One region of the Lentilactobacillus buchneri genome, then DNA from elsewhere that is predicted to be linked to it. Evidence: predicted binding sites of a transcription regulator. Region 1 holds the regulator's gene; each other region holds the start of a gene.
The links. The regulator LexA, encoded in region 1, represses DNA repair genes until DNA is damaged. The targets are predictions, from matches to a motif close to CNAACANNTGTTNG.
Positions count from the first base shown of each region.

Region 2: the regulator LexA is predicted to act here: its motif matches at 3,078-3,091, upstream of KE627_RS10000 (Y-family DNA polymerase).
Region 3: the regulator LexA is predicted to act here: its motif matches at 2,951-2,964, upstream of uvrC (excinuclease ABC subunit UvrC).
Region 4: the regulator LexA is predicted to act here: its motif matches at 1,423-1,436, upstream of KE627_RS04240 (replication-associated recombination protein A).

Region 1 covers NZ_CP073066.1:2,271,488-2,276,246, reverse strand. Annotated here, with positions in the region: gene KE627_RS10925 (lysophospholipid acyltransferase family protein) at 1-611, shown strand, start outside; gene KE627_RS10920 (YneF family protein) at 669-893, opposite strand; gene KE627_RS10915 (DUF896 domain-containing protein) at 997-1,281, opposite strand; gene lexA (transcriptional repressor LexA) at 1,406-2,044, shown strand; gene KE627_RS10905 (hydroxymethylglutaryl-CoA synthase) at 2,149-3,315, opposite strand; gene KE627_RS10900 (hypothetical protein) at 3,400-3,651, opposite strand; gene KE627_RS10895 (PspC domain-containing protein) at 3,767-3,955, shown strand; gene KE627_RS10890 (TIGR01906 family membrane protein) at 3,956-4,582, opposite strand; gene KE627_RS10885 (TIGR01457 family HAD-type hydrolase) at 4,591-4,759, opposite strand, start outside.
Region 2 covers NZ_CP073066.1:2,094,727-2,099,485, forward strand. Annotated here, with positions in the region: partial or broken gene KE627_RS09985 (aminotransferase class I/II-fold pyridoxal phosphate-dependent enzyme) at 1-16, shown strand, start outside; gene KE627_RS09990 (matrixin family metalloprotease) at 272-1,303, opposite strand; gene KE627_RS09995 (hypothetical protein) at 1,391-1,711, opposite strand; gene KE627_RS10000 (Y-family DNA polymerase) at 1,738-3,030, opposite strand; gene KE627_RS10005 (2-keto-4-pentenoate hydratase) at 3,635-4,447, opposite strand; T-box leader at 4,706-4,759, opposite strand, start outside.
Region 3 covers NZ_CP073066.1:2,066,371-2,071,129, reverse strand. Annotated here, with positions in the region: gene obgE (GTPase ObgE) at 1-948, opposite strand, end outside; gene uvrC (excinuclease ABC subunit UvrC) at 1,076-2,908, opposite strand; gene KE627_RS09820 (amino acid ABC transporter ATP-binding protein) at 3,236-3,985, opposite strand; gene KE627_RS09815 (ABC transporter substrate-binding protein/permease) at 3,975-4,759, opposite strand, start outside.
Region 4 covers NZ_CP073066.1:859,041-863,799, reverse strand. Annotated here, with positions in the region: gene KE627_RS04250 (hypothetical protein) at 1-891, shown strand, start outside; gene KE627_RS04245 (NfeD family protein) at 953-1,168, opposite strand; gene KE627_RS04240 (replication-associated recombination protein A) at 1,484-2,809, shown strand; gene KE627_RS04235 (O-acetyl-ADP-ribose deacetylase) at 2,819-3,313, shown strand; gene KE627_RS04230 (AzlC family ABC transporter permease) at 3,604-4,311, shown strand; gene KE627_RS04225 (AzlD domain-containing protein) at 4,298-4,630, shown strand.

The DNA.
Region 1 (4,759 bases):
GAGTCCTTGTCCGAATCCTGGTGTTTATTATCAATGGCAATGCCCGTTATGAGCACAAGGAGCGACTGCCAAAAGGCAACTATATCCTGGTTGGCCCCCATCGCACCTGGTTTGATCCAATTTACTTTGCACTGGCGGGCAGTCCGAAAAAGTTTAGTTTCATGGCGAAAAAAGAACTATTCAAAAATCCAATTTTGCGTTGGATTTTGGTTCATGCCAATGCTTTTTCGGTTGACCGTGATAACCCCGGTCCTTCTGCCATCAAGAAACCAGTCCGAATTCTCAGAAAATCAGATTTGTCTTTGATCTTATTCCCATCAGGCACCCGGCATTCCAGCCAATTAAAAAGCGGCGCCGCCTTTATTGCCCAGCTGTCAGGTGTGCCGCTGGTCCCGGCCGTTTATCAAGGACCACTGACATTCAAACAGCTTTTTACTCGAAAACGGGTCACGATTGCCTTTGGAGAACCCATTACAATTGACCGTAAACAAAAATTAACGGATGATTTTCAAAAACAAATTGAAACGGAAATGCAAAGCGCGTTCGACGCCTTGGATTATGCCGTTAATCCGGATTTTAAATACGTTGATGTATCAAAAAAAGAAGAGTAAGTGAAATGACAAAAAGCCCTCACCAAGTTGGTGGGGACTTTTTGTCATTGAAACATTCTAATTTTTACCAGTTTGGTTTTGCATCGAATGCATCATTTGATTTAATTTCTTTTGGGAAGGTTTTTGACCCATTTGTATCATCAGTTGGCGCAATTGATCTTCGCTGAATGGTGGGTTTTCTTTGAGGTACTTTTCCATATACTTCCGAGCACCGTAAAAGCCACCAACCAAGCCCAAGATCAAGGCTAACACAACGATTAATATCCAAATCCAAGTTGCCAAGACAAGGCCTCCTTTATCATATCACTAAGTAATTTTACACAATTATGCCATAGAATTAAAGGGCTAATCAACAAAATCCCGATTCTTAGGGGAAAACTGCCCCCTAATCGTCCCGAAGACCTTTGTGACGTTGGACTTCCCTGACTTTTCCGGGCGTCACTTCCTTGCCATTCTTATCATAAACTTTCATCATTTCAATCTGTTTTTTGAAGTTTTCACGGAAGTGAGCAACGTATTTTTTACGCAAATCAGCCTGTTCCAACTTTTCAACTTCAGATAAGCCCTCATTTTTTGCTTTGTGGGCCAGTTCATTAATTCTTGGGATGAGTTCTTTGAAAACATCGTCACCGATTTTTGATTGCAATTCTTTTTTCTCTTGTTCGTTCATTAAAATTCCTCCATATCGACTATAATAACACAATTATTGATAGTTACGCGAACGTGTGTTTTGAAATGTGACCCAGGTTATGATATGATTTAGGTATTAAACAAAGACTTATGAGGTGTCTAAAATGTCAAAAACGACCAATGATCCCCAAAGTAAACAATACCAGATCCTTCACTTCATCTGGGAACGGGTTAATGAGCAGGGCTATCCACCAACGGTCAGAGAAATTGGTGAAGCCGTTCATCTATCCTCAACCTCCACGGTACATGGCCATATTGCTCGACTTGAGCGGAAAGGCTATATCGTGAAAGATCCAGCCAAACCCCGCGCGCTGGAAGTCACCAGTAGTGGCTTGGATGTCCTGGGTATGCAGCCGCAGCAAAAACAGATTCCGGTTTTAGGAACTGTGACTGCCGGTGAACCGATCTTAGCTGTTCAGGAAGCCACCGACTACTTCCCGCTCCCGCCTGCTCTGGCACACAGTGATCAACCATTATTTATGCTGCAAATTCGGGGCGAAAGTATGATTAACGCCGGCATTCTCGATGGGGACTATGTGGTTGTCCGCAAACAGGAAAGCGCCGATAACGGTGACATTGTCATTGCGATGACCGATGAAAATGAAGCAACCTGCAAACGGTTCTTCAAGGAAAGCGATCATTACCGACTACAGCCAGAAAACGATACCATGGCGCCCATTATTTTGACCAAGGTCAGCATTTTGGGAAAAGTGGTCAGTTTGTACCGCAGCGATATTTCATAATTATTTCTACCTAAGGACTGTTCTGCTAACAGTCCCTTTCTTTTACCCTGAGTTCTGGTCCAGGACTTTTCGGCAATGCCCAACGAGCCCTTCTACCATCAATATTATGCCTGTTGATCTCGATAAACCAGCTGGTCGGCCTGTCTGCCAAGCAACACGAATCGACTGTCATCATCGGCAGCATCAAATGTAACATCTCCACCGGCGTTTGGCAATCCATTTGCATACATCGCTTCATACTCAGGAACAGACAGCCTCGTTCGGTTGGCAATCACTTGTTCAACCTGGCCGGCAAGGCTCTGCGGTTGGATTTCAGGGGCAATTGTACCACTGTAAAATTCCCCTTGAGCTCCCGATCCATAACTAAACAAACCAATTCGATCACCTGGCTGAAGCGTTTTGGAGTTGGCCAGTAGTGATAACAAGCTTAAGTAGAGTGACCCGGTATAGAGATTACCGACGAGGGCATTATACTTTTTAGAATGATCGAATTCTTTGAGCAGCTGTTGTGAGTGAGCACCATCATCGATAACCGTCCGAAGCGCTTTTAGGCCCATCTTGGTGAATGGCAGATGAAAAGCCATCGCGGAAAAATCACTCAGCGTCCGTTGATATTTCGCAGAGTAATCTTTAAATGTTTGGTTGAAGAAATCGATATAAATATCCGTTGAGTAATGCCCGTCGACAATTGCATCACGACGGTAAAACGGCCGCCAAAAATCCATAATATTTTCTGAGTAAAACGCACTTTGATTGTCCAAAGCTAAAATTTTTGGATCCTGACTCATCAGCATGGCAATTGCCCCGCCGCCTTGGGTGACCTCACCAGCTGTTCCAATCCCATATCGGGCAATGTCTGCTGCCAAGACCAACACTTTACTTTCAGGATGCATTGCAATATGATCGAAAGCCATCTGAACGCCGGCCGTACCACCATAACAGGCTTGCTTAATTTCAAACGATCTGGCGGAGTTGGATATTCCAAGCAACGACTGAACATAGATGGCCGCTGACTTGGAGTTGTCAACACCGGTTTCAGTTCCAAAGATCACCATATCAATTGCTTGTTTATCGTCATCGCTTAAAATCTTGGCGGCAGCATTGGCAGCCATCGTGACCACGTCTTGTGTTGGCGGGATTACCGCCTGGTTCTTCTGTCCAATCCCAATCAAATATTTATTGGGATCTTCCCCGCGGGCATTTGCCAAATCTGCCATATCCAAATAGTAATCAGAAGTAAAGAAACCCATTTTGTCGATTCCAATTGTCATAATACTCTCCTTTAAGAAAGAATGAGACCGAATATTTTAGGTGCAATATCCAGTCTCATTATGTATGCCGCTGATTGTTAATGATTATTTATTCGTAAAATGAATTTGGTAGGTGTCATTGCCGTTCATCGACTGGATCACTAAGCCTTCCAGTAATGGACCCGCATAGACAAAGCCTTCATGCTGATGGCCGGTTGAGATAAAGGTCCATTGAACAACTTGATTACCGCTCAAGGCTGAGCCGAAAACTCTGGCACCAGTCAACGTCCCAACCGAATTATCAGAAAGAACAACTTGTTGGTTTCCTAGATTTCCATTGACATTAATAGTTAACATTAAAATTCTCCTAGTTATTTCCTTTATACAACATAATAATATAGCATAATTGCAATGCAAATGCGAATTGGTTATAGTAAGCTTATACTTAAATTAAAATATGGAGATGATGATTATGAAAATTAATATCCATCGTTCCGCAACAAACAAGGTGCTTGCCGGCGTCATTGGTGGCTTGGCTGAGCACTTTCAATGGGATCCCACTTTGGCACGGGTCGTATTTGTCATTCTGGCATTTACCCCATTCTTCCCGGGAATCATCGCATACCTACTGCTTTGGATTTTGATGAAAGCACCAGAATAATTAGTGCTGTTTCAGTGATCTGCGGCCAAGCCAGTAGATGACTGCCAACCCACCAAAAAATAGGACAAAGAACAGTAGAAAGCATTCCAAGAAAAACGTATCCGGCAGCATGTTAATCACCGGATCGGTGTTCGGGTCAAAAATCCAGTCCTGGTTTCTAAATAATACTTCATGAAATGCCACAAATACCTGGTCAAAATTAACAAACATCAACGCGATAATCACTAACGAAACTGTGGTGACGACCTTAATTGGCGTCATCAACAGCCAAGTTAGTGATTTTTTGTTGAGCCGATGCAGTAGGTAGGCACCAGTCGGCACTAAAATCAGCCCAACAAAATTGTTGAACAGGATCAACCCTTTAACGTCCCGAAAGTGCTGCAGTCCCTTTGCAGAACTGAAGAAGTAATCCAGCTTTAAAGAAGGAATCCACGGCAACTGTAAATAGGCGATAATCCTGACATAATCATGATGCATCTGGCTAGCAGTGCGACCGGTAGCCGCAGCTAATTTGAGCGGATTAATATTGAGGTCAAACAGCCAAACACTGTTGACAGTCAAAAAGATGGCGAGGGCAAGGCACCCCAATATGATTAAAGTGCCATAGCCAATTTGTTTTCCAAGCATTTTCACATTTATAACCGCCAATCATCAAGTGAGTCAATCTGGTGAGTCGGCTGAACCGATTCTTTGGCAACCTGTTGCTTTGTCGAAAGTCCGGTATAAACCAAGAGCGTATCGACTCCGGCATTAATCCCAGCTTTAATATCCGTGTTGTAATTATCCCCGACCATCACGACGTCA
Region 2 (4,759 bases), 180 kb from region 1:
GCATTTATTTGATTAGAGTTTACTAGCAACCTCGTTTTGCGCCTAAATGTTATCTAGCAGAACTGTGCGCCAATAAGCAGCTTCCGGCCGTATAAGGGGATTACCCAAACATCCAAGTTCTGGATATTTGGGTAATCCCCTTATACTCTGGAAGCTAACCGCTTATTTGCCCACGCTCGTTTTCCTAAATCGTTAAAATTAGCCGTTCGCGCAGCTTTATTTTAGATAATCGTGGAACTCAAAGCCAAGCATCTTTGGCCTGCCTCCATAGTTACCAGTAACCAAGAAGTTTGGTCAATTTTGCCCGATTCAAATCGCGATTGGTGATCGTGGCCATTTCGGTGCCGTCCAATCCATTGATGGATTTTTCGACCGGCTTCTGCCATGCATATTTGGCAATCATATTGCCGGCACTGGTCGCTGCATACATCAAGTCTGCCTGATAGCCGGTGTGGTCAAGCCCAAGGGTATGGCCAAGTTCATGTGCCAGGACACCATCCCAATATTGATCAATCGTAAATTTGGCAGCTAGACTGGGTTTGATATACCCCAGCGGATATTTGGCATCGTGATAGTGGGTTTTATCGATAAAAATTTGCCTGCTGTCGTAAAGACCATCCCAGCCTTCTTTTGTCCCGCTGCCAAATGAAATCTTTAAGGTATAGTGGCTTTGGCTTCCCATCTGAAAGACAGTTTCACCCAAGGCAGTATTCCATTTGTTCATGGCGTTTTGAACGTGCTGGTTCAATTCCGGATTGGCCACGTAAATCAACGCGTGATGATCCTTGAACATTGAGGTTGGCGAAAAATGAAAAACGTTATATGCCAAGTCAAAAACAGCTTCATGGGTTTCATAGTTCACCGGCTTCAGACTTAGGATAGTTTCATCCGGATTCATATCTGGGGCTGCATTAATCAATTTCATCAGCGACTTCTGAGACATTGCCACTTGCGTTTTGGTTAAATAGCCGTGCCAAATATACCCCGTTATTGTTTTGCTTTTATTGGCAACATAATAGTAGACTGCCGTTTTACCATTCGGTTTTCTGACGGTCACCCGTTTAGTAGCGTAGAAGATCGTTTCCGGATAATTTTTAGCGCTGTGAAGTTTTTGCGTTAGCGTTTTATCCCCATAAATAATCCCTTTGGCTGCTCGATAGGCTGTGCTTTTCTGGGGAGTGACCCGGACAATTTTTGCCGCTGTGGTTTTTGCATCAGCCGAGGTTGCGGCAACATCAATCATCAATGCTAACGAAAGCAGTCCGACTGCCAGCAACGTTAATTTTTTTACGACCCGACTCATTTGAACGTGCCTCCTCAAAGCTGCAAGTGTTTCCATTAATATACCATATCCGATTGATAATTTGCTACTTATGGCCTTGGCAGGTTCTCAGAAGTTGTGACCGTGGATTTTATCAGTGGTAATCTCCGGCATTGGTTCTACCAGATGGGTCGTATCCCTGTATTCGATGCTTAGATGACTCATGTTTTTAAGGTCGGAGAGAACCTGCTGATATTTGTGGGGATCGTGAACCAACGCTAATAACTCATGTGAGCGGACCAACTTGGTTTTTAATTTCCGACTATAAATGAAGAAGTAATAGCGGTCATTAAAATGGTTGTCGACGATCACCAACCAGTATTGGTAGTTGGGAAGTCGCTTGAAGTATTGGTGGTACTTGTCAATTAGTTCTCTTGATTCTGCCAGCATGGTGAAGACCTCCTTGAGATAAATCGTTAAGCTTGATGACCGCCAACCAAACCGGCACGGTCGATTGCAGTGCCGCCTTTGGTTTTGGACGAAGCTCTGATTAGTGCTTTGTAACCGTATTTTTTGCGGATAATGTCGATGGTTTGCTCCAATTTTTCCTTATCCAAGGTAGTGATGGGATCCTCAAACAGGCTGAAGCGGGTTTCACGCTTTTTTGAAAGCCGATTGCAACGAACCCCGACGTTACGAACTGCGCTGCCGTCCCATTTACTTTCCAATAAATAGTGGACGGCATTGGCAATGCTTTTGGTTGAGTTGGTGGGTTCAACGTGCATTTGGGCTGAGAAGTGGGTTCGTCCCTGCTTGTCTGTGGTGGCCATCCCGATGAAAATACTGACGACTTCAGCGACGACGTTGTTTTTTCGCAGGCGGGTCGCGACTTGATCGGCAATTTCACCGAAAACAGTTTTTAGATCACCCAATTCCGTGTAGTCGCGCATTAATACCTGTGAATTGCCGTAACCTTTATTGTCTGAACGGGGAAGATAACGCTTCTCAAGGTTGGAGTAGTCAATGCCCCACGCGTGGTAGTAAAGCTGTTCACCCATGACACCAAATTTCTTCTTTAACAGGTTAACGTCGGCGTGGGCCAGTTCTTTAATGGTATAAATGCCCAACTGATTGAGTTTGACGGCGGTGTGGCTGCCAATTCCCCACATATCGGCAAGATCTGGAATCTGCCAAATAGTATCGGGGACGTCGGCGTAGTCCCATTCGGCCTGCCAAGGCTCTTTTTTCTTGGCGGCGTTATCCAGGGCCAGTTTGGCCAGCAGGGGATTTTGTCCGATGCCAATCGTCGTGACAATGCCGGTTGCTTTAAAAACTTTGTCTTGAATCAATTTGGCAATTTGGGCATTGGAACCAAATAATTTGTGGCTGTGGCTGACATCGATGAAGCTCTCATCAATAGAATAGGGGAACCAGTGAATATCATCGGTAAACTGACGGTAGATGCGGTTGATTCGGTAGTTAAGGGCAACGTAATCGGCCATGTGCGGTTCCACCATTTCGATATCCATCTGATCATTGACTTCAAATCGTCGAGTCCCCAGTTTGACACCAAAGTTTTTCTTGGTGTAGGGACTGGCAGCTAAAATGAGTCCACCGGAGGATTCTTCGCGGCTCATGACGGCAATTTTGGTGGAAAGGGGATGCTCCCCGCGCTTGATGGCCTCAGTGGAGGCAAAAAAAGACTTGCAGTCAATGCACATAATGTCGTGGCTGGGCAAAAGGCTGGGATTATCAAGAGGTGTTTGCATAAGGATCACCTGCGATTGGAAAAGTTTTATTGAGTATCTATATAATACGAACATTTGTTTGGTGTGTCAAGAAGAACAGAGCGCGGACCAAGCCGGTTAGCTTCTGAGCATTTATGTAATCACGAGTGTTGATGCGGGTTGGGCATCAATACTCGTGATTGGATAAAGCGGAGGAAGCTGGCTTGGGGAGCGCATTTTGAAAACAGAGCGCGACGAGACCCGTTTAGGGCCCAGAACATAAGTGAGGAATGCCAATGATGAACGGTCTGGGTTCATCGTTGGCATTCCTCACTTATGTGGCCGGGCCCTGGGTCGTCGGAGCGCATTTTCAAGGCCGAAGGGAGCAGTAAATATAATAAGCGCAACAAACCTGGTGGAAGCTAGCCCAAAATAACATGGGAAAAGGAAGTTGATTTATGTATAAGGAAATTGTATCTGGGTAGAACTAACCCCAAAAAGATCAGTAACTCCACAAAAAAGCGCCCCTCCCAAGTTTTCCGCCTTGAGAAGAGCCGCTTCAATTTCATTTTTATCAATTATCATCAATTTCATCAATATTTCAAAAATAATCAGACGCTAATTTGCTGCTTAAAAAATATCTGAGTTAATCACCTGCAACTTTCAAGAACACAGCGCCAAGCCCCTTATCAAAGGTTGCTTTCCAGTCGCCATTGCTGAGTGATTCAGGTAGTAGGAAGGTACCGCTTGAAACACGTTGACCAGCTTGTAGCGGCATTCCTTGTGATTCGAGTTTTTCAACCAGCCAGTGTAAGGATTTTAACGGATTGCCCAACACTTCTGATGAAGCGCCGTCCTTTAGCTTCTTGCCGTCATGGAATAGTTCACATTTAACGTTGGCTAGATCATCGACGTTGTCAAATAGGAGATTGGTATCTTTTTCATCACCGTAGACGACGTAACCACCAACAGCAGCATCGGACATGACCATATATTTGGATAGGCTTGGGAACCAGTCACTGAAGCGTGAATCAGGTACTTCGACAGCTGGGGCAACCTTGGTCTTTCTCATGAGATCTTCTAAAGAATCTTTGCTGCTGAGATCTTCTTTAGCAGTAAAGAGCATTTCAACTTCAGCAAGTGGTTCCATGAGTTCGCCACGGTGAAGGGTAACTGGGGATTGTAGGAAATGGCTCTTAACCTGGGCACCATATAGTGGTGAGTCGGAGTCAAACATATCTTGAGTTTGCTTACTGGTAAGCGATACTTTGTAGCCGCCAACGTCTTCCTGCTTGAGTTGGGTTAGTCGTCTTTGAACCCGATAGGCTGACTTTTCATCCTTAACGACACCATCGTAGTCGGACTCTTTTAATGGCTTGTGTGTCTCGTAAGCGTTAAATAATTTGTTTGCTAATTCATTTTCCTTAGTTGTTAATTCCATCGTTGCTTGTTCATCCATAAGCGTTTCCTCCATAAATTGTATTTAATCTGTGGATCCTCAACTGTATGTACAGTGAGGACCACTCAGTGACGTGAAATATATGTGTTGTTATGTCAATGGCACTATGTCGGTTAAAATTATGTGTTTGCAAAATCTGAATCTGACCAGGGTTTTCATTGGAGCTGCTAATCACCGATTCCATAAGTCCTCACCACCTTAAATAATTAATTAAATTCAAATAAAAAGGCGTCCTCCAACTACCCGAAAATGGATAGTTAAAAGGACGCCTATTGCGCGGTACCACCTTAATTTGTAGTGCTATTACTAGCA
Region 3 (4,759 bases), 210 kb from region 1:
AGAAATCGGAAAGATCTCTCGCGTCTTATCTGCATCTGAATGCTCGGCCAACTGCTGCTTGAAGATTTGAAGATTATCGGCAGAATCGGGTAAGTCCATCTTCGTAGCGACAATAATTTGTGGTCGTTTCAAAATGCGCTCGTCATATTGTTCCAGTTCTTTATTAATTGCCAAATAATCCTCAAATGGGTCACGGCCCTCAAGACCTGACATATCTACCAAATGAAGAATGACTCTGGTTCGCTCGACATGACGTAGGAATTGGAATCCAAGTCCAACACCATTCGAAGCACCCTCAACCAACCCGGGTAAATCGGCAACTGCAAAATCACGGCCGTCATCTAATCTCACCATGCCAAGGTTAGGAACCAAGGTTGTAAAATGATACCCGGCAATCTTTGGCTTGGCGCTAGTGATAACCGATAACAGCGTCGATTTACCGGCGGACGGAAATCCAACCAGGCCGACATCTGCGAGCACCTTTAATTCGAGGCTCAAAGACACTTCCTGACCCGGTTCACCGTTTTCAGCAATTTCCGGGGCTGGATTAGTCGGGCTGGCAAAATGAATGTTTCCACGCCCGCCGCGGCCGGCTTTGGCAACCACTAATTCTTGATCCGGCTTAACCAGATCGCCAATGACTTCGCCCGTAACGGTATTGGTAACCGTCGTTCCCTCGGGAACAGGAATGACCAAATCGTCGGCACTTCGGCCGGTCATTGATTTGTTGGCGCCGTTCCCGCCATTCTTGGCTTTAAACTTTCGGTGGTATCGAAAGTCCATCAAGGTGTTCATACCAGAATCCACCTTAAAGATGACATTGCCACCGCGACCACCGTCACCTCCGGCAGGGCCGCCATTTGGAACATATTTTTCCCGTCGGAAGGCAACCATGCCATTTCCGCCGTTTCCAGCTTTTACATTAATCTTTACTTGATCAACAAACATCTTATCACCATTTAATTAATTCTAATTAATCCCAAGTCGTTAGTTACGTGTTCAATACTCTAGCAGTATACCGAGTTTCCTACATCAGGTCAAAATAATCTTGAGAAGAAAGCCCTTTCGAATCATTTTAATGCGTCAATTTTTTATCTTGATAATTGGTCACTTTTCGTTCTTCATCAATCTTACTCAATGAGAACTTGATTGTTTGCGCCACAGTCTCTGAAATCCCTAATTGACGCAATTCCTCAATTGGGGCATTTGAAATTTTCCTCAGCGATCCGAATTTCCGGAGAAGTTTGTTCCGTGTCTTGGGACCAACACCGGCAATCGAATCCAACCTGGAACTCAATGAGTTCTTTGTATGAACTTTATGATGATAGGTAATCGCAAATCGATGGACCTCATCTTGAATTCGCTGCAGCAGATAAAAGCCCTGACTCTTGGGATCCAACTGCAGTGGCGTGTCATTATCACCAAAAAGCAAATCGGCAGTTTGGTGATGCGTATTCTTAACCATCCCACCAACCGGAATATTCAATCCAAGTTCATTGACCAGGACATCCTTGACGGCGTTCATCTGGATGACCCCGCCATCCATTAAAATTAAGTCCGGCATCTCAGCGTGCTCTTTGAGCAGTCGGGTATACCGCCGGCGGATGACTTCTTTGGTGCTGGCGGCTTCATCTGCGTGATCGACGGTCTTTAATTTGTACTTTCGGTATAAATTCTTATTGGGCTGACCATCAACAAAGACCACCATTGCAGAGACCAGATCGGCTCCTTGAATATGAGAATGGTCAAATGCTTCAATTTTGTGCCCCGGCGCAATTCCCATTGCATCAGTGAGTTCTTTCATGGCCCCGGTCGTCTTGCTCTCATCAAGCTCTAACAGGCGGAATTTCTCCTCTAGGACCATCTGGGCATTCTTACCAGCCATCTCCAATAGATCGCGTTTCTGCCCTCTCTGGGGGGTTCTAACGGGAACATCTTCAACCACGTGACTAATCACATCTGTTGGCAGTGATTTGGGCACCAGAATCTCCTTAGGCAGAATCTGATTTTTCTGCTTATAAAATTGTGAGATAAAACTGACCATTTCTTCTTCAGGATCATCAATGATCGGAAAGAGACGTTTCTCACGTTTCATCAATCGTGATTGACGGATGAAGAAAACCTGAATCGAGAGCCAGCCTTTATCCATATAGTAATTAAAAATATCGCGAGGCGTATTATCGGTCGAAATAATTTTCTGTTTCTCAACGGTAATTTCAATGTACTTGATCAGATCTCGAATTTCTGCGGCCCGTTCATACTCCATCTTGGCAGCTGCTTTTTCCATTCTAGTCGTCAGCATCTGCTTGGCGTGAGACACATTGCCATTCAGAAACGACTTAATCCGTTTAATCTGCTTGGCGTACGTTTCTTCCGGAACCACTTTAAAGCAAGCCCCGAGGCACTGTCCCATATGATAATACAGGCAGGGCCGATTCTGAAATCCGTTGCAGCGGCGCAATGGATAGACCTTCTGCAGAAAGTTAACCGTCTCTTCAGCAGCATAGACGTTTGGATAAGGGCCAAAATAAAAACCGCCATCTTTGAGTAACGTATTGACGATTTTAATCTGAGGGTCCCGTTCATTCGTAATCTTAATGTAGGGGTACCCACCGTTTCCCTGTTTTAATTTGATGTTGAAGTATGGCCGATGCTTTTGAATCAAGGTGATTTCAAGCAGAAAAGCTTCTTTGTCACTCGAAACCACAATGTATTCGAAGTCGGCAATTTCGGAGACCAACCGGGCAGTTTTGCCTTCATGGCTGCTCTTAAAATAAGAACGAACCCGGTTCTTTAAGTTTTTGGCTTTTCCAACATAAATAATCTTGCCGTTAATGTCCTTCATCAGGTAACAGCCAGGCATGTCAGGCAGTAAAGCCAATTTATGTTCGATATATTCACTCGCCAAAAAACTCACTCCTTTCATAATATTCATCTAAAAATTATACATCGAATATATGTTTGGTTCAACCGATGTGTCCCAGAGAGTGTCTGACTTAGAGGGATCAAACCATTCTTTCATCCAACCAACATTCGCGGGATTTTCATAACCATCTGGTATCAATAGATTTTACAAGATTCGACAATGAATTTCATCTATCTGCCTCTTTTTACTTTGAACCAGGGATTGGACCTGATGTTTCTGCCAGGGCAATTTAAACAAGCAAAAAGATCGGCGACAATGAACCACATCTAGGTTCATCTCACCGATCTTTCTAATAGTTAAAAGCCTGCGTCATACATTTTGAATAATCTTTCCGATAAAGTCTTTGGCCCGCTCATTTTGCGGATTGTCAAACAACTCCTCGGGTTTATTTCGTTCCAAAATGTAGCCGTCGGCCATAAACCAAACCTCGTCGGCAACCTCTTTGGCAAATCCCATTTCGTGGGTCACAACAACCATCGTCATCCCTTCTTTCGCCAACTCGTTCATGACTTCAAGAACTTCACCGACCATTTCGGGATCCAAGGCACTGGTTGGTTCATCAAACAACATCACTTCCGGATTCATCGCCAATGCCCGGGCAATTGCCACCCGTTGTTGCTGACCGCCTGAAAGACTGCTTGGATAGGCGTCGGCCTTTTCAGCTAATCCGACCCGATCCAAGAGGTGCATGGCGATCTTTTGGGCTTCATCATCCTTCATGTGTTTAACCCGAATTGGTGCCAACTTCAGATTCTCAATCACCGTCATATTGGGGAATAAATTGAAGCTTTGAAATACCATTCCCATTCGCTCACGCAAGTTGATCAACTGTTTTTCATCAACATGAGTCAGATCGGTTCCTTCAAACTTCACTTCACCGGAGGTCGGTTTTTCCAATAAATTCAGGCAACGTAAAAAGGTACTTTTACCCGCACCGGATGGACCGATTACGCAGATAACTTCGCCGGATTTGACGGTCCCATTGATGTCTTTAAGAATTTCATTGTCACCAAATTTTTTATTTAAATGATTTACTTCAAGAATTTTCTTATCCTGCATGTTTCATCTTCCCTTCAAAATGGTTCAAGACTCTGGTCAATGCAAACGTCATGATGAAGTACAGCAGCATGGCGACGAAAATCGGCATGACACCACGATACGTATCCGCACGAACGATGTTTAATTGATAGATCAAATCGGTCACCCCAATAATCGAAACAATGGAGCTTTCCTTGATCAGGGAAATAAATTCATTCCCCAAAGCCGGCCAAATGTTCTTAAAGGCTTGCGGTAAAATAACAAAACGCATCAGGTCACCCTTTGACAAGCCCAAGCTGGCAGCGGCCTCGGTCTGGCCCTTGGCAACCGAATTGATCCCGCCACGGATAATTTCAGCAACGTAAGCGCCACTATTCAGTGATACGGCAATCATCCCTGAAATCAAAGCTGGAATATTGACGACAACCCCAATTCCAAAGTAAACGAATAAAACTTGAACCATTAATGGCGTGCCTCGAATAAATTCGGTGTAACTAATTGCCAGACCCCGAAGCCATTTCTGTTTGGAAAAACGCATCAGTGCCAGGATAACGCCAATCAGGACCCCAAAGAACGTCGAAACAATCGAGATCAGGATTGTGTACTCAACCCCTTTGGCAAAATACTTCCAATAATGGAACATGGAGGTATTTACTGTATTAACCTTCATATACTTGCCGGCGTCAGCCAGGTACTGTTCGGTGAGGTTCTGTTTTTTAATCTGGTCAATACTCTTATTGACGGCGGCAACTAAACTCCCGGACCCTTTTTTAAAGGCAATCGCAGCGCCAATTT
Region 4 (4,759 bases), 1.1 Mb from region 1:
GTGCCGCCAATTGGTCGCTATGCCTACTTTAGTAGTTTGGTAACGTTGTTTGTGTTATCCAACTTGTTCCCATGGAATTTAATTCATCACATTCCATTGCTTAATGGAATCGAGGCCATTCAAAGTGGGCACCGCATTATTCCGGTTTTAGTGATGTTCATTGCCGCTTTTGGCAGTTATCTGTTGGCAACCCAGTTCAATCGTAGAACAATTGGCGTCAGTGCACTGGTGATTGTTGCAAGCCTTTGTCTGATTAATTCATTTGATTATTCAGCGATGTATTCAATGAACGTAGCTACCGATCAGAACCCGTATGATAATCAGTTCAACCGCACCAGTCAGCCTGAGTTAACCTACAAAGCAACGCCAACGCATCAAATTCCACGTTCCAACCTGAACCTGCAAAATTACAAGGTGAACAACCAGGATTATCAGAATCAGTTCCCAACCGATAACGGTTCCGGGCGGACCGATTACTTACCGGTGACGGCTGGAAAACACATTGATGATCTCGCCAACAAGGTGACCATTTTAAATGGACAGCGGTTTGAAATCGCCACGGCCAGTCTGCACCCAGGCAACAATTCCCTTGCTTATCAGCTGACCGTGCCGATGAAAGAGGGAACCAGATTGGACTTACCATTTGTCCACTATGCCGGGATGAATTACACGGTCAAATTCAATGGCAAAACCATCCAAAAGCCGGCAACTTCAAATCGGGGGACCTTTAAACTCACTATTCCACAAACCGTCAAGCAAGCTAAAATCAGCATTCAAAGCCGTGGAGTTAAATTCAATGGCTTGTTCACCGCTTTGTCGATTGTTGGCTGGCTGGGGTTGTTAGGCCTCGGACTGGTTAGGAAGTATCGAAAACGGATTAATTTGTCATAGTTAAATCATCAAAGGCGCCTCATTTCTGATTAGAGATGGGGCGCCTTTGATGATTCTAGTGTTATAAATGTTTATTCTTATTGTCCTGATCCTTTGAATATTTCGAAAAGAAATAAAAAATCCCAATCAGTGCAATGACGACGATCAATAATTGCAGCCACCAGATGATGCTGTACTGGACCGCATTACCAAGAAATAGGGACATCAAGCCCACGGCAGCCGCACAGATGCTCAGCCAAAATGCCGGCTCCCGATAGAAGTTATTGTTATATGACATTTTGCCATCTCCCTCAAAAAAACAAACAGACAGCCCGTAAATTCAGCTTAATTATAACCTGTTTGTTATTGTTGAGGGGAAATTATCACCCATCAATTCACGATTTGTTCTGGGATTGATTGCGTTGTTTGAGCGTCTTATTAATCCGGGTGATTTTGACATGACCAGAGAGGAAGACGATCAGCCAGGCCATAAGTTGCGAAATTCGGTCAATGAAAGCTGATTGCGCTAAAATAAAGGTAGAGTTGACGTTTAGAACGTGTGTTCGTATAATAGGCATATACATATCAGTTTCATTTGTCAGGAGGTGTCTTCATGAAACAGGAATCATTATTTGCCGGCAACCAGGACGGCAATCAGCCCTTAGCCAGCCGGGTCCGGCCAAAGACACTGGACCAATTTGTCGGTCAGCATCAGCTGGTTGGCAAAGGCAAAGTTCTGAGAGAAATTATTGAAAGTGACCAGTTGCCCTCAATTATTTTCTGGGGACCGCCTGGTGTTGGCAAGACAACTTTGGCGGAGATCATTGCCAAAAAAACGCAGGCCAAGTTTGTCACTTTCAGTGCCGTCACCAGCGGCATCAAAGAAATCAGAGAGATTATGAAAGACGCCGAGGCGAACCGCGAGATGGGCGGCAAGACAATTGTTTTCGTTGATGAAATTCACCGATTCAATAAAGCCCAGCAAGATGCCTTTTTGCCATTTGTGGAGCGGGGCAGCATTACTCTGATCGGGGCAACGACGGAAAACCCATCGTTTGAGATCAATTCCGCCTTGTTATCACGGTGTAAAGTATTCGTGCTGCAACCTTTGGAGACCGATGACATCGTTCAGCTAATTCATCAGACGCTGAAAAATCCAGCAGCCTTTCCAAAAGAAACGATTGAGATTGACGATCAAGCGGTTAAAGAAGTTGCCGAATTTGCCAATGGCGATGCCAGAGTTGCCTTAAACACCTTGGAAATGGCTGTTAACAACAGTCCCAAGCAGGATGGCAAGGTGACCGTGTCGACCGACAATCTCCACCAGTTGATGAATACCAAGTCATTTCTGTACGATAAACACGGCGAGGAGCACTACAACATTATTTCTGCGCTGCATAAATCAATGCGAAATAGCGACCCGGACGCCGCCGTATATTGGCTGACGCGGATGTTAAGTGGCGGCGAAGATCCCTTGTATATCGCCCGCCGAATGGTCCGGTTTGCCAGTGAGGACATTGGTTTGGCTGATACTAACGCCTTGAACGTGGCAATTAATGTATTTCAGGCCTGCCAATTTTTGGGGATGCCGGAATGTAACGTCCATTTGACGGAGTGCGCGATTTACTTGTCCTTGGCCCCCAAGTCCAATGCGGTTTATAAGGCCACCCTGGGTGCTGAAACCGACGTCAAGCACTCGATTAACGAGCCGGTGCCGCTGCAACTGCGCAATGCGCCAACCTCGTTGATGTCCAAGCTGGGTTATGGCAAGGGCTATCAATATGCTCACGAAGCCAAAGATAAGTTGACTAATATGCAGACAATGCCGGATTCTCTGGTTGGCCACACGTATTATGAACCGACCGAGCAAGGCAATGAAGTCCGCTTCAAAAAACGTTTGGAACAAATCAAAGCATGGGAAAAAGCCCATAGAAAGTGATGTGAAACCATGGCACAATTTAAGTTGATCAAAGGAGATATTACCACGATGCAGGTTGATGCGATCGTGAATGCCGCTAATACCGCTTTGAGCGGTGGTGGCGGCGTTGATGGGGCAATCCATCGCGCAGCTGGTCCAGAGTTCGACGAGGCCTGCCGCAAGCTCAACGGCTGTCCAACAGGAGAAGCCAAAGTCACACCCGGGTTTAGATTACCGGCGAAATTTGTGATTCACACCCCCGGGCCAATTTGGCGTGGCGGACATAACAATGAACCGCAATTGCTGCGAAATTCGTATGTGAATAGCCTCAAACGGGCAGTTGAAAATCATTGCCAAACGGTCGCTTTTCCCTCGATTAGCACGGGGGTCTATGACTTTCCACTTGATAAGGCCGCTAAGATTGCCATTGACGCCATTCGAACGTTTGACGCGCCACTTGATGTCACGATGGTGTGTTTTGATACTGGGACGTATGATGCCTACCAAAGAGCACTGGCTAACTAACAAAATCCTGAAGTTCAGCTCAATAACTGAATTTCAGGATTTTCTTATCTAAATATCATTGACTTTAAATTAGAACACCATTAAAATTTTACTAATGCAATAACAGAGTGTGCCAAAAGGCGTTTTTGCTTCCGCCACGTAGGCTTGGCATTTCATGGCCGGCGTAGCATAACCTAGAATGGCTTTTTTAGCTGAAAGCTCGGAAAGTTATTCGTAGTTATGCATAGGAAGCGGCCTTTTGGCACACGTTTTCAGCTACATAAAATAAAAACAAAGAAGGAGTGTGTTAAATGAATGGTGATTTAACTGTTTCTGCCGCTTCAAAGGATACATTGCCAACGGTATTTGGATACATAGGAATTGGTGTGGCTTTCGGCATTGTCGGTAAAGCCGCGGGATTAAGCCCACTGTTGGTGACGTTGATGTCCATTATTACATATGCTGGGTCGGCACAGTTCGTCATTGTCAGCATGCTGGTGACCCACAGTCCCATTTTTTCAATTATTTTTTCCGTTTTTTTGGTCAACTCGCGGATGATTCTGATGAGCACAACTTTGGCCTCTTATTTTAAGCATGACAGCATGTTTAAGAATATTTTGGTTGGGACACTGCTGACGGATGAAAGTTTTGCTTTAGGGATGAACAAGCTGAATTATTCTGACAATCATCTGAACTTCGCTTGGTTCAATACCGCCAACGTCATTTCTTACATGACTTGGATTCTTTCTTCGTTGGTTGGCGCGGTTCTAGGGAATTTCATCAGCAATCCTGAAAAATTCGGCTTGGACTTTGCCCTGGTAGCGATGTTCATTGGTTTACTGTATCTGCAATTGATTAGTGACAAATCAATCAAATTCAACTTGCAACTGATCGTGGTTGGGTTTGTGTTGGTCGCAATTTACTTGGGCTTGATCTTCATCCCAAGCAGTTTATTAATTTTGCTGGTGACCCTTGTGGCCTGCAGCTTTGGGGTGGTGATGAAACATGCCTTCTTTTAATTTTGTGCTGCTGACAATCATTGGCACGGGCATCGTCACTTGGCTGTCTCGAATTACCCCGTTTGTCGTGCTGAAAAAGTTTCAGCTGTCTAAAGGCGTCGTGGAATTCTTGAGTTTTGTTCCAATTGCGATTATGTCAGCATTATGGTTTGAAAATTTATTTGTTCAACATATCGGCCACTTACCATCGATTGACTGGGAAAATTTCCTTGCTTCACTGCCGACAGTGCTGGCAGCAGTCATTTCCAAGAATCTGCTCGTGATTGTGGTGGTGGGGGTTATCTCGCTTGGTGTGATTCGGCTGGTTATGGGAATGTAATTCAGAGTGGGACGTGAAGCGGTTAGTTTCCAGAATATAAGCAGGCAATCCGAATATCCAGAACTTGGATATTCGGATTGCCTGTTTATATGGCCGGAAACTGCTTTACGTCCCACGTTTCCGCAATGT